2 regions of the Variovorax sp. LG9.2 genome follow, and region 1 is predicted to be linked to the other one. Evidence: predicted binding sites of a transcription regulator. Region 1 holds the regulator's gene; the other holds the start of a gene.
The links. Region 1 encodes FNR, which switches genes on or off when oxygen is low (the NO sensors DNR and NnrR bind a similar motif). Its sites were predicted from a motif close to TTGATNNNNATCAA; they were not measured.
Positions count from the first base shown of each region.

Region 2: QN413_RS13945 (DUF2892 domain-containing protein) is a predicted target of FNR. The motif match lies at 2,341-2,354, and genes of this name have one in related genera.

Region 1 covers NZ_JASJXB010000010.1:94,016-104,651, forward strand. Annotated here, with positions in the region: gene hemN (oxygen-independent coproporphyrinogen III oxidase) at 1-147, opposite strand, end outside; gene QN413_RS12795 (heavy metal translocating P-type ATPase) at 309-2,663, shown strand; gene ccoS (cbb3-type cytochrome oxidase assembly protein CcoS) at 2,663-2,800, shown strand; gene ccoN (cytochrome-c oxidase, cbb3-type subunit I) at 2,868-4,307, shown strand; gene ccoO (cytochrome-c oxidase, cbb3-type subunit II) at 4,326-4,967, shown strand; gene QN413_RS12815 (cbb3-type cytochrome c oxidase subunit 3) at 4,979-5,116, shown strand; gene ccoP (cytochrome-c oxidase, cbb3-type subunit III) at 5,127-6,053, shown strand; gene ccoG (cytochrome c oxidase accessory protein CcoG) at 6,050-7,480, shown strand; gene QN413_RS12830 (FixH family protein) at 7,499-7,801, shown strand; gene fnr (fumarate/nitrate reduction transcriptional regulator Fnr) at 7,806-8,519, opposite strand; gene QN413_RS12840 (sulfite exporter TauE/SafE family protein) at 8,736-9,446, shown strand; gene QN413_RS12845 (universal stress protein) at 9,492-10,319, shown strand; gene QN413_RS12850 (sensor histidine kinase) at 10,506-10,636, shown strand, end outside.
Region 2 covers NZ_JASJXB010000011.1:154,387-165,022, forward strand. Annotated here, with positions in the region: gene QN413_RS13930 (YraN family protein) at 33-404, opposite strand; gene rsmI (16S rRNA (cytidine(1402)-2'-O)-methyltransferase) at 438-1,424, shown strand; gene QN413_RS13940 (glutathione S-transferase) at 1,421-2,143, opposite strand; gene QN413_RS13945 (DUF2892 domain-containing protein) at 2,407-2,586, shown strand; gene QN413_RS13950 (DUF599 domain-containing protein) at 2,598-3,278, opposite strand; gene QN413_RS13955 (YeeE/YedE family protein) at 3,288-3,725, opposite strand; gene QN413_RS13960 (YeeE/YedE family protein) at 3,737-4,171, opposite strand; gene QN413_RS13965 (ArsR/SmtB family transcription factor) at 4,171-4,494, opposite strand; gene QN413_RS13970 (MBL fold metallo-hydrolase) at 4,608-5,489, shown strand; gene senA (selenoneine synthase SenA) at 5,853-7,124, opposite strand; gene senB (selenoneine biosynthesis selenosugar synthase SenB) at 7,123-8,115, shown strand; gene QN413_RS13990 (hypothetical protein) at 8,961-9,398, shown strand; gene QN413_RS13995 (TolC family protein) at 9,395-10,636, shown strand, end outside.

The DNA.
Region 1 (10,636 bases):
GTCATCGGCACCGAAAGCTTCGACGAAACGGTCGGCCGTCGGGTACGAGGTGTAGCGCGGGCCGGCAATGTCGAAGCGCGCCAGCATCTCGGCCGAGACGCTGTGCGCTGAAGTTTGAAGGTCCGGTGCCAGGGCGATGGAAGTCATTGCGGAAGGGCTTGAGGTTGCAAGGCGCGAAAGGAGGCGGGACTTTCAATGTGCCTCGGTCGCCTCGGGAAAATCTTGACCCTCGTCAAGCTTCGCCTCCGTGACGCCACGCCTTGATGCAGATCAACAGGTCGATCGGCACACGGCGCTAGCCTCGTCGCATGCAAGCTGTACTCCCTTCGGGCCCGATGGGCGCCGCTGTCGCCATGGCCCGAATGAACGCGGACGCAAGCGACTTGTCGGTGCTGGACGACCCAGCCGAATGGCCCGCGTTCGGCCAGTCGCTCGACGGCGCACTGTGGGAGTCGCGCGTGGTGGTGCAGGGCATGCACTGCGCAGCGTGTGCGTTCGCGGTCGAGTCGGCGTTGTCGCGCGTGAGCGGCGTGCACGAGGTGCAGGTCAACGCCGCGACCGGACGCGCGCGCATCGTCTGGTCGCCTGCGAGCGTGCTGCCATCGCACTGGTTCGAGGCCTCCGCAGCAGCCGGCTATCCGCTGGTGCCGGCCGGCGACATCGCTGCGCGTGGCGAGCGTGCACGCAGTGCCCGAAAAGCGCTCTGGCGCTGGCTGGTCGCGGGGTTTTGCATGATGCAAGTGATGATGTACGCCTACCCCGGCTACATCGCAAAAGCCGGCGACATCGCACCGGATTCGATGCAGCTTTTGCGCTGGGCCTCCTGGGTACTGTCGCTGCCCGTGCTGCTCTTTTCCTGCAGCCCGTTCTTCGCCAACGCATGGCAAGACCTGCGCTCGCGACGTGTCGGCATGGACCTGCCGGTGGCGCTCGGCATGCTGATCACCTTTGCGGTGAGCACGGCGGCCACCTTCGATGCCACCGGTCCGCTCGGGCACGAGGTCTACTTCGACTCGTTCACCATGTTCGTCTTCTTTCTGTTGACCGGCCGCTGGCTCGAGGCCCGCTTGCGCGACCGCACCGCAGGTGCGCTGGAGGCACTGATGAACCGGCTGCCGGACAGCATCGAGCGGCGCGATGCCCACGGCGATTTCGTGCGCATCGCGGTGCGCCGGCTGGCAGTCGGCGACGTCGTGCGGGTGCTGCCCGGCGAGGCGTTTCCCGGCGATGGCATCGTGCTGGCGGGCGACACATCGGTCGATGAAGCACTGCTGACCGGCGAGTCGCGACCGATGCCGCGCGCCAGCGGTGCGCAGGTTCTGGCGGGCAGCCACAACCTGGATGCACCGGTTCAGGTGCGTATCGACGCGCTGGGGTCGAGCACGCGCTTTGCGCAGATCGTCGCCTTGATGGAAAGCGCTTCGGTAGACAAGCCGCGACTGTCCAGGCTCGCCGACCGGATCGCCCGACCCTTTCTGCTGCTGGTGCTGGCGGCTGCCGCCGGTGCGCTGGTTTTCTGGTGGCCCGTCGACCATGGCAAGGCGCTGATGGCCGCGGTCGCGGTGCTCATCGTCACCTGCCCCTGCGCGCTGTCGCTGGCGACGCCGGCCGCCATGCTCGCGAGTGCGGGTTCACTGGCGCGCGGCGGCGTGCTGTCGAGCCGGCTCCAGGCGCTCGAAGCGCTCGCCACCGTCGACACGGTCATCTTCGACAAGACCGGCACGCTGACAGACGACACGCCGCGGCTCGACCGCGTCTATTGCCGGCGAGGCCTGCAGCCGGGCGACGCGGTGGAGACCGCGGCGGCGCTCGGCATGCAGTCGCTGCACCCGGCTTCGCGCGCGCTGGTGGCGGCCTGGCAAGAGCGCTTTCGCATGGCGCCGGCTTGGGACATCGTGCAACTCCACGAGCACGGCGGGCAAGGGCTCGAAGCGCGCATGCGTCGCACCGACGGTCACGGTCAACCCACGCGCTCCGTGCGCTTCGGCTCGGCCGTTTTTTGCAACGTCGCTGCCTTGCATGTCGATAGCGCCCAGGTCCATCTGAGCGACGACGAAGGCTGGCTCGCCAGCTTCGTTCTGGCCGAAAACTTGCGAAGCGATGCGATCGGCGCCATCGCTACGCTGGAGGCTCAGGGCATCGCGGTGCAGCTGCTCTCCGGCGACCGCGCCACCGCGGTTCGCAGCCTGGCGGAGCGTGCCGGCATCCAGACGGCGCAGGGCGACTGCCGGCCTGAAGACAAGCTCGACGTGCTGCGTATCTTGCAGGGCCGAGGTCACCGCGTGGCCATGGTGGGGGACGGCCTCAACGATGGTCCGGTGCTGGTCCGCGCCGATGCCTCCTTCGCCTTTGGCAGGGCGGTACCGCTCGCGCAGGCGCGGGCCGACTTCATCGTCATGGGCGGCGCCTTGCAGTCGATTCCCGATGCCATCGCCCAGGCGCGTCGCACGATGCGCGTGGTGCGGCAGAACCTGTGGTGGGCCGCTGGCTACAACGCGCTGTGCGTGCCGCTGGCGCTGGTCGGTTTCATGCCGGCCTGGCTGGCGGGCGTCGGCATGGCGGTCAGCTCGCTGGTGGTGGTCGGCAATGCTTCGCGCCTTGCCGCAAGGCCTGACGGACGTCTTGCCGCACGTCCTGCGACAGCACCTGGAGTCAGCCGCTAATGGACATCCTTTTCCTGCTCATCCCGTTTTCGGTGGTGCTCGCACTGGTCATCCTCTTCGGCCTTTGGTGGGCCGTCGACAGTGGTCAATTCGACGACGTGGAGCGCGAAGGGCAGCGGATTCTTCGCGACGATTGATCTGCATCAACGTGCTTGCGGCTGCACTTGGGAACACTCGGTCAGTCCAATGAACGAGGCAGTCCGAATGCAAGCAACCCACACCCCGGAGGTGACCTACTCCGATACGGTCATCCGCCAGTTCGCCTTGATGTCAGTGGTCTGGGGCGTGGTCGGCATGCTGGTCGGCGTGATCATCGCGTCGCAGCTCGCATGGCCCGAAATGAACCTCGGCGTGCCATGGCTCAGCTACGGCCGCCTGCGACCGCTGCACACCAACGCGGTGATCTTCGCCTTTGGCGGCTGCGCCTTGATGGCGACCAGCTTTCATGTGGTGCAGCGCACTTGTCAGGTTCGCCTCTTCGCACCGAAGCTCGCGTCGTTCGTCTTCTGGGGCTGGCAGGCGGTGATCGTCTCGGCCGCAATCAGCCTGCCGATGGGCTTCACGCGCGGCAAGGAATACGCGGAACTCGAATGGCCGATCACGATCGCCATCGCGGTCATCTGGGTCGCGTATGCCATCGTCTTCTTCGGCACCATCGGCCGCCGCAAGGTGCGCCACATCTACGTGGCCAACTGGTTCTACGGTGCCTTCATCATCGCGGTCGCGCTGCTGCACATCGTCAACGGCGCGTCGATGCCGGCGGGCTGGATGAAGAGCTATTCGGTCTACGCCGGCGTGCAGGATGCAATGGTGCAGTGGTGGTACGGCCACAACGCGGTCGGCTTCTTCCTGACCGCCGGATTCCTCGGAATGATGTATTACTACATCCCCAAGCAGGCCGAGCGCCCGGTGTACTCGTACCGCCTGTCGATCGTGCACTTCTGGGCGCTGATCTTCACCTACATGTGGGCCGGCCCGCACCACCTGCACTACACCGCGTTGCCCGACTGGACGCAGTCGCTCGGCATGGTCTTCTCGCTCATCCTGCTGGCGCCGAGCTGGGGCGGAATGATCAATGGCGTGATGACGCTGTCGGGTGCATGGCACAAGTTGCGCGACGACCCGATCTTGCGCTTCCTCATCGTGGCGCTGTCGTTCTACGGCATGGCGACTTTCGAAGGTCCGATGATGTCCATCAAGAGCGTCAACGCGCTCAGCCACTACACCGATTGGGGCATCGCCCACGTGCACTCGGGTGCGCTCGGCTGGGTCGGCTTCATCTCGATGGGCTCGCTCTACTACCTGATCCCCCGGATGTACGGCCGCACGACGATGTACAGCGTCAATGCCATCGAGGTGCACTTCTGGACCGCCACCATCGGCGTGGTGCTCTACATCGCCGCCATGTGGATCGCCGGCGTGATGCAGGGCCTGATGTGGCGCGCCATCAACGCCGACGGCACGCTGACATACACCTTCGTCGAGAGCGTCAAGGCGACCTATCCCTTCTACGTGGTGCGCCTCATCGGCGGGCTGTTGTACCTGAGCGGCATGTTGGTGATGGCCTGGAACGTCTGGATGACGGTGGGATCGGGCCGCTCGGTTCGCGTTGCGATTCCGCCAATTGCCCTGGCCCATGCGTGAAGCACACAAAGAAAAATCATGTCTTCCAAACCCACCCTCCGGCCCGCCCTCAAAACCGGCTTCACCCATGAAAAGGTGGAGACCAACAACCTGCTGATGATCGTGCTGATCCTGGTCACCATCGCCATCGGCGGGCTGGTCGAGATCGTGCCGCTCTTCTTTCAGAAGTCGACGACGGAGCCGATCGTCGGGCTGAAGCCGTACACCGCGCTGCAACTGGCCGGCCGCGACATCTACCAGCGCGAGGGTTGCTACAACTGCCACTCGCAGATGATCCGACCCTTTCGCTCCGAGACGCTGCGCTACGGGCACTACTCTGTCGCAGGCGAGTTCGTCTACGACCATCCGTTTCAGTGGGGCAGCAAGCGCACCGGGCCCGACCTGCACCGCGTGGGCGGCAAGTACAGCGACGAGTGGCATCGCATTCATCTGAACAACCCGCGCGACCTGGTGCCGGAGTCGAACATGCCGGCCTATTCGTGGCTCGCAACCAACCAGGTCGATGCGGAGGCGATGCCCGCTCACATGCGCGCCTTGCGCCGTGTCGGCGTGCCCTACACCGACGCGGAAATCGCATCGGCCACCGCAGACACCCAGGGCAAGACGGAGCTCGAGGCGACCATCGCCTACCTCCAGTCACTGGGCCTCGCGCTCAAGTAAAGGAGCACACCATGGACATCACCACCCTGCGCGTTTTTGCGACCGTCGCCTGCTTCGTACTCTTCATTGGCATCGTCGTGTGGACCTATTCGAGCCGCAACACACGCCGCTTCGAAGAGGCCGCACAGCTGCCTTTCGAGCAGGACTGAAAGACACGCCATGAACGATTTCATCAGTAGCTTCTGGGCCAACTATGTCGCCGTCTCGGCCGTCGTCAGCATCGTGGCTTGCGGTCTGCTGCTGTGGGTCACGGCACGCGGGCGCATCGCGCCGACCGACGACAACACCACCGGCCACGTCTGGGACGAAGACCTGCGCGAGGCCAACAATCCGTTGCCGATGTGGTGGGTCGGGCTGTTCGTCATCACGATCATCTTTGCCTTCGTCTATCTGGCCTTTTTTCCGGGGCTGGGCAGCTTCAACGGCAAGCTCGGATGGAGTGCCGTTGGCCAGTACGAGGCCGAGGTTGCCCAGGCCGACAAGGATCTCGTTCCCGTTTATGCGGCATTCCAGACGATGCCGGTCGAGCGGATTGCCGGCGACCCCAAGGCGATGGCCATCGGCGAGCGGCTCTTCATGAACAACTGCTCGCAGTGCCACGGGTCCGATGCACGCGGCAGCAAGGGCTTCCCGAATCTGACGGACGTCGACTGGCTGCATGGCGGCACGCCGGACAAGATCATCGAAACCGTCACCAAAGGCCGCATCGGCGAGATGCCGCCCATGGCGGCCGCGGTCGGCACGCCGGACGACGTCAAGAACGTCGCGCAGTACGTGCTCAGCCTGTCGGGTCGCTCGACCGACTCGGTGCGCGCCGGGCTGGGCAAGTCGAAGTTCACCGCCTGTGCGGCCTGTCACGGCATCGGTGGCGTCGGCAACCAGGGCATCGGGGCACCGCGCCTGAACGACGAGATATGGCTGCACGGCTTCGGCGAGAACGCCATCGTCGCGATGATCAACGGCGGCAAACACAACGTCATGCCCGGCCAGGAAGGTCGCCTGACCGAAGCGCAGATCAAGGTGGTGGCCTCGTACGTGTGGGGGCTGTCGAACAAGGCCGTTGCATTGCCTGTCGTACTGCCATGACCGTACCTGCCCCAGCCCGCAAGATCATTCCGATCGTGCCCGTGGCGGAGGAGGCCGGCGGGCTCTATGAAGCGACCAAGAAGATCTATCCGCGCAGCGTGCGCGGCAAGTTCGCGCGCTGGCGCTGGGCGATGGTGTTCGTCACCCAGCTGTTTTTCTACGCCACGCCCTGGTTGCAGTGGGGCGACCGCCAGACCCTGCTGTTCGATCTGGTCGCGCGGCGCTTTTACGTCTTCGGGCTGGTGTTGTATCCGCAAGACCTGATCTACCTGTCGGGGCTGCTGGTGCTGTCGGCGCTGTCGTTGTTTTTGTTCACCGCGGTGGCCGGGCGGCTCTGGTGCGGGTACGCGTGCCCGCAGACGGTCTACACCGAGATGTTCATGTGGATCGAGCAACGGATCGAGGGCAGCCGCATCGCCCGCATGCGGCTCGACGGCGAATCGTTCTCGGCCGAGAAGCTGGTCAAGAAGTGGTTCAAGCATTTCATCTGGCTCGGCATCGCGATGTGGACGGGCTTTACCTTCGTCGGCTACTTCACGCCCATCCGCGAGCTGGGCATGGAGTTCCTGCAGACGCGCATGGGTTCGTGGGAAGTCTTCTGGGTCTTCTTCTACGGTCTGGCCACCTACGGTAACGCCGGCTTCATGCGCGAGCAGGTCTGCAAGTACATGTGCCCGTATGCACGCTTTCAGAGCGCGATGTTCGACAAGGACACGCTGATCGTCAGCTACGACTTGCCGCGTGGTGAACCGCGTGGCGTGCACGCCAGGGCACAGGACGCACGCACCCAGGGCCTGGGCGACTGCATCGATTGCGGCCTGTGCGTGCAGGTGTGCCCGACCGGTATCGACATCCGCGAGGGTCTGCAGTACGAGTGCATCGGCTGCGGCCTGTGCGTCGACGCCTGCAACACGGTGATGGACCGCATGGCGCAGCCGCACGGGTTGATCCGCTACGCCACGCAAAACGGGCTGGCCGGTGGCTGGAGCGCGGTGCAGGTGCTGCGGCGTGTTTTTCGCCCGCGCGTGCTGATCTATGGCGCCGTGCTGTTGGCCTTGGGCGTTGGCTTGCTCGCGAGCCTGGTGGTGCGCGTGCCGCTCAAGGTCGACGTGGTGCGCGACCGTACCTCGCTTGCACGTATCGCCGATGGCGGCAGGCTCGAGAACGTCTATCGGCTGCAGATCATGAACGCGACCGAGCGCTCGCAGCGTTACCGCATCGCTGCCAGCGGACTGAAGGGTCTTGCCGTGGCGACGCCCAGCCAGGCGGTCGATGTCGGGCCGGCCGAGTCGCGCTGGGTGGCGGTGCGGCTGCAAGTGCCTGCAGAAGATGCACCACCCGGATCGCACACCGTTTTCTTCAACGTGCGGTCCGCCGACGGTGCCTCGCAGGTCTCTGAAAAGGCCGTGTTCCTCATTCCCCGATAACCGACTGGAGACTTGAAAATGAGCGCGCTTCCTCCTGCTTCCAAAGGTTCCGGACCGTGGTGGAAATTCCCGCTGGTCTGGCTCGTGCTGGGCCTGCCCGCCGTGGTGGTGGTCGGCAGCCTGACGTCGGCCTGGATCGCGATCAGCACGGCAGACCCGGTGGTCGAAGAAAACTACTACCAGAAGGGCCTGGAGATCAATCGGACGCTGGCGGGCAAGTCGGCTGGGCCGGTGGCCGACAAGGCGCTGGTGCCGGCCGAAAAGGGCCGCAACCACACCACGACGCCGGTGCAGGACATGCCGTCGCCGCCGCCGCGCTAGCGCCTCACACCGTCGGGTTGATCATCCTGCGCAAAGCATCGGCGTCGAGGATCCGAACATTCCGCATGTCGACTTCGACGATGCGGTCGTCCACGAACTTGGACAAGGTGCGGCTCACCGTCTCCAGCTTGAGCCCGAGGTAACTGCCGATTTCTTCGCGCGTCATGCGCAGCATCAGCTCGGACTTCGAGAAGCCGCGCGCGTGCAGGCGTTCCACGAGGTTGAGCAGAAAGGCGGCCAACCGCTCGTCGGCACGCATGCTGCCCAGCAGCAGCATCACGCCGTGCTCGCGCACGATCTCGCGGCTCATGATCTGGTGCACATGGCGCTGCAGTGAAGTGACCTCGCGCGACAGCTCCTCGATGCGGTCGAACGGCATCACGCAGACCTCGGCGTCTTCGAGTGCCACCGCGTCGCAGGTGTGATGGTCGTTCACGATGCCATCGAGTCCGATGATCTCGCCGGCCATCTGGAAGCCCGTGACCTGATCGCGACCGTCTTCCGATGCCACGCGAGTCTTGAACACGCCAGTCCGAATCGCATAGAGCGAGGTGAACCGCTCGCCATTGCGAAAGAGGGTTTCGCGGCGCTTCACCTTGCGACGCGTCGCCACCAGGTCGTCGATGCGCGCAAGCTCTTCCGGGTTGAGGCCGACCGGCATGCACAGTTCGCGCAGGTTGCAGTTGGAGCATGCGACTTTGATGGTTTGAGGTGTCATGGCGGCTGTCTCTTTGCGGCAGGTGGTGCGGTGAAATGTGCAGCGTGGCAAAGCAAGCGAAAGCGCCGCGCTGCTCCGCTCGATTCTCCGTTCGGCTTTTGTGTCCGCGTTGATGCAGATCAAGTGGCGTTCGAATGATCGAACGCAAAGTCGCAGCACCATGAACCGCTGTCGCCGACCATCGCTGCTCACGCTCTTTCGGCAGCGCTATTGATCATGCAAACCGCACTGGCCGCATCCGCGCTGTTGATGGGACTGGCGGGTGGTCCGCATTGCGTGGCCATGTGCGGTGCGGCGTGCGCGGGTGTCGTGCGTGGGGTGGGAGTTCGACCCGGCCATGGCGTCATCGCGATCACGCCCGCTGCTTTGCCGATGGCGCCGTTGCTGCTCCAAGCTGGCCGGATGGCGGGCTATGCGGCAGCAGGCGCACTGGCCGCTGCCACCGTGCAAAGCCTGACATGGGCCAGCGTGAATGTCTCCGCGCTTCGCGGCCTTTGGATGCTGTTCCACGTGGTCGTGATGGCCTGGGGCGCGGTGCTGGCCGTGACCGGGCGTCAGCCGCTGTGGTCGCAACGGGTCGGCCGTCTCCTCGCAGAGCGATTGCGCGCCTTGACGGGCTCTGCCGCCAGCGTGTTCGCGACCGGTCTTGCATGGGTCGCCATGCCGTGCGGCCTGCTGTATTCCGCGCTCATGCTGGCGAGCCTGGCCAACGGTCCGCTGCAGGGCGCTTTCATCATGGTGCTGTTCGCGGCCGGCAGCGGTGCGTCGTTGCTCGTCGCGCCCTGGCTGTGGCACCGCTTTGCCATCGGCTTGGGCGCATGGCGCCAGCAATGGGGAACCCGGCTCGCCGGCGTCGCCTTGCTGGTCATCTCCGTGCAGGCGGTCTGGATCGATCTTGCCCACCAGATCGATGTGTGGTGCCGCTGAAATACGTGGTGTCTCTTTCGTACCTCGACAACTCAGGAATTTGCAATGACAACCCCTAAATCGATTCTGGTTCACCTCGACAGTTCAGCCCGCACCGCCACGCGCGTCGAGCTTGCACGCAAGCTGGCAGAGACCTTCGGCGCCCAGGTCACCGGCATGCCGTGCACGCTCTCTGCGCTGGTGCGCTACCCCTCCGCCCTCGAAGGTGCGGCCGAAGCCATGGCAATCATGCTGGCGCTCGACAAGCAATCGCGCGACAAGGCGTACGCCACCTTCATGGCTGCCGGTGGCGACTCGCCGCACATGCATTGGGCCGAGCCGATGAGCGATGCGCCCTGGGGCTTCGGCCGCCGCGCGCTCTATGCCGACCTTTTGATACTCGGTCAGCGCGATGGTGACAACGCTTACGACGGCGAGCTGCCTGCCGAGTTCGTGTCCACCGTGCTGGTCGAAAGCGGCCGGCCCGCGCTGGTGTTGCCTTACATCACGACAGGGTCGGTCGACCCGGTCGGGCGCACGGTGCTGGTGGCATGGAAAGAGACTCGCGAAGCTGCCCGTGCGGTGTCTGCCGCGCTGCCCTGGCTGCAAGGCGCGGCGCGCGTGCATGCGGTCTGCTACGGCGACGAGGCAGAGTCGCAACTACGCTCGCTGCAGGACTATCTGAATTCGCATGGCGTGACCGCGACGATGCAGGCCGGCGTGCAAGGTGAAGGCGACGCCGGTGCGCAGCTGCTGTCGCTGGCCGCGGATGTCGGTGCCGATCTGCTGGTGATGGGCTGCTACGGACACAGCCGCGCACGCGAGTGGGTGCTCGGTGGCGTCACGCGGACGATTCTGCAATCCATGACGTTGCCTGTGCTCATGTCGCATTGAGGGGTTGAGCCAGAGCAGCGTCAACGCACATGAGGCTTCTTGACATTTGCTCGGCCAAGGTCGCCGAGCCTTGATCTGCATCAAGCCCTGCAACGCGGCACGCAGCAGACTGCGATGAGCGCATGCCGGCAACCACGGTTCGCCGCGAGCATCCGCTTTTCAGCCATTGATCGAGGAACCCTCCGGATGACGCCCGAACGCAATTCGATCCAGACCCACGGAGAGTCCCGCGCCCGATACCTCGGCGACCTGGCGACTCACCTTCAGCGCATCCGCGAGCAGGAGCGCGCGCTGCTCGCCCGCGAACTGCACGACGA
Region 2 (10,636 bases), on a different contig from region 1:
GCGACAGGCACTGCAACAAATCGTTCGATCCATTAGTGACCCGCGTCGAAGGCGCCTTTCAGCCACTCGATTTTTTCCTCGACCAGCACCACATCGAACCGGCACGGCGGCAGTGTGCGCAGCCGGCTGAGGTAGTGGCGCGCGGCGAAGATGATGCGGCGCTGCTTGACGCCGGTGATGCTGCCGCCAGCGCCGCCATGCGTACCGCTCGCTCGCTGCCGCACCTCCACGAACACGAGTGTGCCGTCGCGTGGATCGCGCATGATCAAATCGATCTCGCCGCCGCCGCGACCCGGCGTTCGATAATTGCGGGCGACCGGTACCAGTCCGGCGTCCTGCAGGTGTTCGAGCGCGGCGTCTTCGGCTGCATCGCCACGCTGCTTGGTGGTTTTAGTTGTCGCCATCCCTGCGATCCTGTTGTTGTCCCGGAGAAACCATTGGCTTCAATCACCGCCGCGTCGTTCGGCGCAGCCCTCTCGGCCGCTGGCGATGCCGCGGGCAGACAGGATTATCCCCAGAGCACGCTCTACGTCGTCGCTACGCCGATCGGCAACCTGGCCGACATCACGTTGCGCGCGCTGCATGTTTTGCAGATGGTCGACGCTGTCGCCTGCGAAGACACTCGGCATACGCAAAGCTTGTTGCGGGCCTATGGCATCGACCGACCCGGCGGCCAGTTGCTCGCGCTGCACCAGCACAACGAAGCCGAAGGGGCGCAGGGCGTCATCGCACGCCTGTCTCAAGGCGAACGCATCGCGTATGTGAGCGACGCCGGCACGCCGGGCGTGAGCGATCCCGGCGCGCGGCTGGTGGCTGCCGTGCGCGCAGCCGGGCTTCGCGTGCTTCCCTTGCCGGGCGCGAGCGCCGTTACCACGCTGATCAGCGCTGCGGGTCTCGTCGCGGGTGGTGACGACAGCAGCGCTTTCGTCTTCGCGGGCTTTCTGCCAAGCAAGGCTGGCGAACGCGACACGGCCGTGCAAGCGCTCGCGTTGGAACCGCGCGCTGTCGTCTTGCTCGAAGCACCGCACCGCATCGAAGCCGTGGCCAGAGCGCTGACCGTGCTGGGCGACCGGCGGATCACTATCGGTCGTGAACTGACCAAGCAATTCGAAGAGATCGTTACCCTGGCTGCCAGCGAGCTACCGGCGTGGTTCACCGCGGGACGAGACCGCACGCGCGGGGAATTCGCACTCGCTTTGCATCCGATGACAGTCGCTGTCGATGATGGCGCGGAAGGCGAACGTGTGCTGCGACTGCTGCTCGAAGAGCTGCCGGTGAAGACCGCCGTGCGCCTCGCCGCGGAGATCAGCGGCGCGCCGCGCAATGCGCTCTACGACACTGCGCTGCGCATCCGCAAGGACGGGAGCAGGCGTGATGGCGACCACCACACGAACAGCGATCTCGACGACGAGCCGAGCGATTAGCCGTCAAGTTCCGGGTAGTGCCTGAAGATGCCCTCTTCGTTGAAGGCGATGCGGCGCGGACTCTGCAGATAGGCGTGCACCCGCTCGCGGCGACTCACATTGCCGTGAAGCTTGGAAACGAGAGGCGTGTCGGCCAGAACGCGTGCAGTGGCTTTGGGAAACGCATAGCGCAGACCGGCGACCAACTGGAACAGCGACAGGTCCGCGTAGGTGAGCGCACTGCCAACCAGATGCAGATCGCCAGCCGGATTGCGTTGCAAGATCTGCTCGAACCATCCCAGGAACTTCGGCATGCGCTCTTCCCGAAAGGCCTTGGCACGCTCCAAGGCGGCAGCACGCTGGTCTTCGTAATAGGCATCGACCGAGATCGGATGGTGCGTGTCGTGTGCCTCGGCCACCGCGTCGGCGATGGTCAATTGCAACTGATGCGTCCACAGCCCATCGACCTCGCCCGCGAGGCCGAGCCGCGACCCGAGGTATAGAAGGATGGCGGCGGTTTGCCCGACCACAACTTCGCCATCGACAAGGAACGGCGGCGCGAACGATGCGCGCGGATTCTTCGGATCTTGCAGGCTGCGCCCCAGCGCCGCTTCAACACCACCCTTCGCAGGCGATTGACGCGCGACGTCGACGTACTCGGCGCCGGCAGCTTCGAGCGCCAGTCGCACGAATTCACCGCGGCCCTGAATGGTCGGCCAGTAATGCAATCGATAAGCCATAAGCAATCTTCTCAGAACTTGCCTGCATGCATGCAGGCAAGCCGAGGGGACCGACGTTGTCAAAGGGGTGTGCGGTTCATCGGCGCAAAGCAACTTCCCGGCCAAAGAAAAACCCGCTCCCAAATAGATCGTGCGGGTTGAAACTTGGGCCTTGTTGGCCTCTGAAGTTCGACGCGGCCATCCGACAGCCTGATTTATTGATCCACATCACATGCCAGTCCAGCTCGCAGCGCCATGGTGATGATTGTCCAAAGGAACAATAAATGAAGCCCAACGTCGGCACCGCTGACCGCATCATGCGAATCGCAATTGGCCCGGGCTTGATCGCGGCCAGCGTACTCGGCACCATCGGCAAGGCTAATCATGGGCGGGGCCCTTCGCTGACGCAGGCAGCCCATGCCATCGCCGGGTTTGAAGAGTTCTCGCAGGTACCGCCTAACTGAGCGGCTGTCGATCAGTTGGAACGGATTCCCAAATACGCCGTGGAGTTGGGCGATCCGCTGGCGGCTACCTTGTCGAATCGGACCAGGACGAGGACTAAAACGGTCGCCGCGACCGGCCCTGCGAAGGGGTGGAGCAGGCAAGCAAGGATCGGGGCTACCAATATAAGGTGACGCAGACCCCAGCTATACAACAAGCCGGCGCGACGCACGTAGGCGATGCCGGCCTGATTCCAGCGCTTGCGCAATGCGGACTCCACCGGCATGCCGCTGATGAAACCCACATGGTTGTAGTAGCGAACAGCCATTGCCGAGCACACCAGTGAGGCGAACAGCAACGCAAGCAACAGGAGCTCGAGCACCAGCTTCGGAGTCAGGCTCGGCAGCATCGCCGCTTCATCCAGGCTCGCATGCAGTGAGGGTGCAGCAAGAGTGACAGTGCCGATCAATCCAAGCATCGCTGTCGATGCCGTCATGGTCGCCGACATCAGCGAGTTTCGCAGCGTCTGCACCGCGAGAATCTCCGAGCCAGGGTTCTGCGACACGGCAATGAACCAGTCTTCCCGCAGCGCCGCATGCGCGCTGCGTGCCATGCGCTCGGGGCGGCGTCGCTGCGCGACCATGAGCACCGTCTCGTACGCCATCAACACTGCGATGGTCACCAGAGTACTCAGCCAGGCGAGGACGGCGGACATCGCTCTGACTCAGGTGGGTCGAAGGCCGGCAGGCTGCTTGCGACGCTCGAGCAGTTCGAAGGCGCCCATGCCCACGAGCATCGCCGCTACGAAGACAAGCGCCTTGACCTCGCCCATTCCCAGTGCGACCAGACCGGGCCCAGGGCAGAAACCGGCGACACCCCATCCGATACCGAATACGACGCTGCCGATCAGCAGACGACTGTCGATGTCCCGCGCCGTGGGCAACTTCATCGGCGCACCGAGGAATGACACGGTGCGCTTGCTGGCCAGCGCGAACGCCAGCGCTCCGACGGCAATCGCGCCCGCCATCACAAAAGCCAGCGAAGGGTCCCAGGCGCCACCCAGGTCCAGGAAGCCCAGCACCTTGGCCGGATTAGCCATGCCAGACACGATGAGGCCAAGTCCGAAGACGAGGCCGGCCAGCAACGATGTAAAAACGGTCATTCAATGTCTCCTCAGTTGCCAAGCCAATGGCGGATGATGAACACGGTCGCGAAGCCAGCGACCATGAAGGCCCCAGTGGCGACCATCGATCTCGGCGACAAACGCGCCAACCCGCACACGCCATGTCCACTGGTGCAACCCGACCCGTACCGAGTGCCCACACCCACCAGCAGGCCGGCGATCACCAAAGCACCAAAAGACGCATCGATTCGGGGTTTGGGAAGCGCCGCGACCAACTCATAGACCCAGGGCGCACCCACGAGGCCCAGCACGAATGCGGCACGCCAGGCCAGGTCGCCCTTGTTCGGCTTGAACAGCCCGCCGATGACGCCACTGATACCGGCGATGCGGCCGTTCAGCAGCACGAACATCGCCGCGGCCAGACCTATGAGCATCCCACCGGCCAAGGTGGACCAGGGGGTGAATTCATTCCAGGCGATGGACATCATTGTTCCTTGGGACAGTAGAGCCGGTAGAGCACGGCCAGGATCTCGAGCAGGTTTGGGTCGGCGACGCTGTAGAAAATGTTCTTGCCCTGACGGCGCGTGCTGACGACCCCCTCTGTGCGCAGCACGCCGAGCTGCTGTGAAAGCGTTGGTTGACGGATCTCCAGATGTTCTTCGAGTTCACTGACGCACATCTCGCCTTGCGCAAGCTGGCACAGCAGCAGCATGCGCTCGACGTTGGCCAGCAGCTTGAGGGCGCTGACAGCCTCGTCTGCGGCATGGCGGAGGACTTCGGGATCGATGACGGTTTTCGGGCGTTTCATGGAGCGTCAGTGCAGCAGTATGTTGAGCGGACAGCAGGTCAATCGGTTCTCTTCATTATATTTATATATATACTATACTTCAATAGATCGAAAACCAAAAATCGGAGTTCACTATGAACGCTCGAATCACGACACAAGCCTTCTTCGACCCGAAGACCTGGACAGTGAGCTATGTTGTGTGGGACCCCGCCACGCAGCGCGCCGCGGTCATCGACCCGGTGCTCGACTACGACTTCAAATCGGGCCACACCAGCACCACCTCGGCGGATCAGGTGCTGGCCTATGTCGTCGAACACGCGCTTCATGTCGACTGGATTCTCGAGACCCACGCGCACGCGGACCATTTGTCCGGTGCGCGCTACCTGCAGCAGCGCGTCGGTGGCCGCATCGCCATCGGCGAAAACATTCGGACGGTGCAGGCCACCTTCAAGAAGCTCTACAACCTGGAGCGCAGCTTCCTTCCCGACGGTAGCCAGTTCGACCACCTGTTCAAAGACGGTGAAACGTTCCGGATCGGCGAGGCCGAGGCCACGGCGATGCTGGTGCCCGGTCATACCCCGGCCGACATGGCCTACCTCATCGACGATTCAGTCTTCGTCGGCGACACGCTTTTCATGCCTGACGTCGGCAGCGCTCGCGCCGATTTCCCCGGCGGGGAAGCACACCAGCTGTACCGCTCGATGCACCGCCTTCTGGCCCTGCCTCCCGAGACGACGATGTATGTCTGTCATGACTACCCGCCGGCTTCGCGGCCTGCCCGCTGGCAAACGACGGTGGCCGAGCAGAAAGCCCTGAACATCCATGTGCGCGACGGCATCACCGAAGACGAGTTCGTCGCGATGCGGCAGGCACGCGACGCCACGCTAGAAGTGCCGACGCTCATCTTGCCGTCGATCCAGGTGAATGTTCGCGCTGGGCACCTGCCTCCGGCGGACGAAAACGGTGTGTCTTACCTGCGCATCCCGCTGAACACGTTGCCCATCCACGGCCGATAAGTGTCTCAAGCGGCGGGTGGGCCTATCCGGGCATCTGGGAGCATCGTGACGATGGATGCACTTTTCATGAACTCGCAGCCGCCCGAGACGGACCAGACTCTTCGAGTTGCCAAGCAGCGACGTCAGCCGCTGAATCAACGGGTTCCCTGCAGTCATTGGGATCCAGTGGAGCAACAGCGCGCGGCGCAATCAACGCTCTTAATCGAGGAGTCTGTATTTCATCGCACCTTAAGTGCGCCGCCATCGTCGCGCTCACCCTACCCTCAATGAATTCCCACCCTGCTGACACGTCGCGCCAAACCGAGGTCACGCGGCAAGGGTCCGACGTCATGCCCTTCAGGTAGAAGTCGACGACCCACGCCTTCACCAAGACCGCTGGGGGCAGCTGCGAAACCCCGCGAACACATCGCTGCGGTCCGCTGGAAAGAAGTTGCGGTAGCTTGGATGCTTCATGTGCTGCACAGTCGCGAACGATCCTCCGCGCAGCACCGACCGGCCATCGAACCATGGCTGCGAATAGTCGCGGTAGGGGTGCGGGACGAACCCCGAATACGGTTTAAACGGACTCGCAGTCCACTCCCAAACCTCACCCCATTCGAAGACTTCTCCCTGCTCAACAGCCAGTTTCGCAGCGGTTTCCCATTCGGCCTCGGTTGGCAAGCGGCGGCCAGCCCAACGGCACCACGCTTCGGCCTCATGGGCCGTGATTTGCACGGCCGGTGCCAACGGATCGATAGGTAACCAACGACCGAACCGAGATCGCTCCCATCCACCGTGCCCGCGCCGCAGATGCAGCGGATGCGTTGCACCGCTGTGCCGCCGCCAATCGCGACCGGCCGGCGTCCAGGTCCTGTCATCTGTGTAGCCGCCGCCGTCGACGAAGGCGAGGAAAGCGTCCCATTTCACCGTCGCCCGGTCGATGCTGAACGCAGACACTTCGATGTTTGCAGCGCACAGTTCGTTATCAAAAGCGAAGCCGGCGTTGTCCACTCCGACATGTCGCAGCCCGCCCGGAATGTCCCACGAACCCGAGGCGACCGCCCGGCGCGGCGCGCGACCCGTCATGCCAGGGCCAAGATCGATGCCAAGCCGCTGCGCCATGAAGTGCCATGCTTCCCGATGCATGTCTTCATGGAACAGGACGAGCCGAAAGAAGTACAGGTCTTCTTCCTTGGTGCTGCAAGCGCGGAGCAACGTCAGTGTGGCCTCACGCACTGCCGTTAGATAGCTGCGCGTGGCCGCAGGGTCGGGCAGCGCAAGTTGCCAGCGCAGGCCATGCGCGACGTTCGACGAGTCATAGAGCGCATCGGCGCGCGGCAGCACTGATGTGCGTCGTGGTGCGAAAGGATCGCAAGCTATCCCGAAGCCGCGCTCCGTGTTGCGCGACAACCAGAACTCTTCGAACCAGCCGATGTGCCCCAACTCCCAAAGCGGCAAATTCACAGCAGTATCCTGTGCAATTCGAAGGCCATTGGGTCCGAGCCCCCTTTCGAAACCGTCGAACAAGCTCAACAACTGGGTACGGCCTCGGGTGAGCGCCGCCTCGATCTCAGCGGGTCCGGCCTTGCGCATCGCCTCTGCGCTCGTGGATGTCATGGTGTCGCCCAGGTTGTGCACCGGTATAACCTCGTTCATGGTTCGCCCTTCTCTTTGCATCGTGACGCCCGCGCTGGCCAGTTCCAACAACGGCAACTGGCAAACAGCTTTGCGATGGTCAAAGATGTTGCGCGAACATTATCGAATTGCGCTGGTCGATCACTGGGACGGCACGCCGGCCGACGTCATGATTGCGCTGCATGCGCGACGTTCGGCGGCCTCGATCGAGCGCTGGTGCGGCACTCAACCGCACCAGCCCTTGGCAGTGGTACTGACGGGCACGGACCTGTACCGGGACATCCAGTTCGATGCGAGCGCACAGCGCTCACTGGCGCTGGCCGACCGGCTGGTGGTGCTGCACGAGCGCGCAGTCGACGACCTGCCGGTGCTGTACCGCGACAAAGCCACTGCCTGCTTCCAGTCGACCCGCTCGCTGGCACCGCTTCGCAAGCCACATCGGCATTTGCGTGCGCTGATGGTGGGTCACTTGCGCGCGGAGAAGGCGCCACAGACGTACTTCGCCGCAGCTCGTCGACTCGTTGATCGTCCGGACATCCTGCTGGACCACATCGGCGCCGCGCTGGACCCGGCGTGGAGTATCGAAGCGAAATCGGCGCAGCAAGCATGTCCAGCCTACCGTTGGCTTGGACCCCTGCCGCATGCCGACGCACGCCGCCGCATCCAGGCAGCCCATGTACTGGTGCATCCGAGCGTGATCGAAGGCGGTGCTCACGTGGTGATGGAGGCGGTGTGCAGCGGAACGCCGGTGCTCGCCAGCCGGATCGCGGGAAACATCGGAATGTTGGGGGAGGACTACGGTGGCTATTTCGAACTGGGCGACTCCGAGGCCCTTGCCGCATTGCTGCAACGCTGTCGCGACGAGCCGGCAATGCTCGATCGTCTTGCTGCGCAGTGCGCGTCGCGCGCCCCTCTGTTTGAACCCGCCCTTGAGCAAGCGACCTTGCTCGCCTTGCTATGCGCAATGATCGGCAGCAAGACGTCCGGCAAGAATACGGGGCCATATCGATAGCCCCAACACCTTCAATTCGCAAAGCGCGTTTACTCCGCGGGCGCAAGCGCCCCTGCGACGTCCCGTCTTCTTTCTTGAAGATTGGATAGGCGTCGTTCGGTGCCTGCACGGGCATCACGATCACGTTCACGACGATTTTGAAAGAGGCTCGCACAGCCATCGGCACGTGCATACACCGCTCCTGCACAAGCACGCGCACGTGCCGGACGCGCACCATCGGCACGAGCACTGACGCTCCGTGGCTCATGCGATCTAAGTTCGACTCAAAAATCGCTTGACCTTGTCATAGTGTCAACGTTCATACTTCACAAAATGTCGTTTGTTCGAAAACTGCTGCTTTGGGCTGTGATGCTCGCGGTGCCCTTTCAAGGCTATGCGGCTGCGACCATGCAATTCTGCGCAGCAGGCGAAGTACCGGCGATGGCAGCAACAGTTTTCGAGCCAGTCGTACCGCACGAACACGTTAAACCGCAGTCACACGCGCACGACAGCCGACATGTGGATTCGGCGTCTGACGTCGAGAGCACGCCACATCATCACGATCAGGCTTCAGGGGACGCCGATACGGCCCACAAGTGCGGAACCTGCGGGGCATGCCACTCGGTTGCACTTGTTGGCACCACGCCCGTCGTGATTGCACCTGCCTTGCCACCTGCGGCAATGGCAGAACCGTTTTCTGCGGTGGCGTCGTTGACGCCCCGCGTCCTCGACAAACCTCCTCGCGTTTAACGCGTTCGTTTGTCCGTGACGTCGCGTCACGGGATCTGCGAACGCTCATGCATCGCCTGCGTCGTGCCCTTTCCGGCAGCACTGACGCACTCCGTTCATGAACTTGCGAGGACGCCATGTTCCATTCATCGTCAGCCCGTCGGCTGGCAGCATTCCGTTTTCTCGCCGCGGCTGCCATGGCAGCTTCGGCAACTTTCACCGCCGTTGGCGCTGTGGCTCAGCCTTCGCCTGCCGGCTCCAGTGCGCCGACAACCTCGACGCCGCCTGTCCTCACCTACAAGTCCGCGCTCGAGGGTTATCAGCCCTTTGATGACGGAAAGCCCATTCCCTGGAAAGAGGCCAACGAGACGGTCTACCGCCGTGGCGGCTGGCAGGCCTATGCCAAAGAAGCGTCTGGCTCGGGCAACGCCGGGGCCGAATCGCCCAAGAGCGGCGCCGCGTTACCCGCTTCGCCGCCAAGCCATTCGATGCCCATGCCAGGCATGCCCGGCATGCCCGGCATGCCCGGCATGCCCGGCATGTCGGGTGCGCCCGCGAAGAAGGACAAGCCATGAAACGCGCCTTGCGTTTGACGGCCATCGCCCTCGCGGCCGCTTTCCTGGCCGGCTGCGCCTCGGTAGGTATCGACGACGCCCTGAAGGACACGAACGCCAACGCGCACCAGTTCACCGGCGGCAAGCTCGAACTCAGCCGGACCCAGGAGCAGCGTGACCGCCGCGCGGCGCTGTCTCAGGACTTGCTCGCCAAGCCGCTGTCGCAAAGCGATGCGGTGCAGCTCGCACTGGCCAACAGTCCGTCGGTCCAGGCCCTGATTGCCCAGAGCTGGGGCGACATCGCCGCGGCCAACCAGACCAGCCGGCTGCCCAACCCGATTTTCAAGTTCGAGCGGATGCGCCTGAACAGCGAACTCGAGCTCGGACGGCTGCTGTCCTTCGGCCTGGTGGACCTCATCCTGCTGCCGCAGCGCCTGTCGATTTCGAAGGGTCAGGCCAACCAGGCCAAGGTGCAGTTGACCGGGGCCGTTGTCGACCAGGTCACGCAGGTCAAGCAGGCCTGGGTCCGCGCGGTTGCTGCCCAGCAGTCGCTGCAGTACGCCGAGCAGGTCAACAAGTCGGCCCAGGCCAGCGCCGAACTCGCGCGCCGAATGCAACTCATTGGGAACTTCAGCAAGCTCCAGCGGGCACGCCAACAGGTGTTTTACGCAGACGCGACCACCCAACTCGCCCTGGCGCAGCAGGCCACCACTGCGGCCCGCGAGGAACTGGTTCGCATCCTGGGTCTGGACGACGAACAAGCCGCCAAGTTGGCCTTGCCCGAACGTCTTCCCGATCTGCCCAAGACACCTCGCGAGGCGAAGGAAGTCGCGGCCACCGCCACCGAGCAACGCCTCGATGTCCAGCTTGCCCGTGCCCAGCTGGACGTGGCGGGACGATCGCAAGGCCTCAACCTGCTGTCGACTTTCGTCGACGTGGAAGTGGGTGGTCGCCGCGACACGGTCTTCGACAACGCGCAAGGCACCAAGAGCACACGGCGCGGCTTCGAGCTCGACATCCGACTGCCGCTCTTCGACTGGGGTTCGGCTCAACGCGACGCATTGAACGCGCAGTCGCTGGCTGCGGCCAACCGCTACGACGCCACCGTGCGCGGCGCCTCTTCGCAATTGCGCGAGGGGTACTCTGCCTACCGCACGGCTTACGACATCGCGCGGCACTACCGAGACGAAATCGTGCCCTTGCGTCAGGCGATGGCGGATGAAAACGTGCTTCGCTACAACGGCATGCTGATCGGCGTC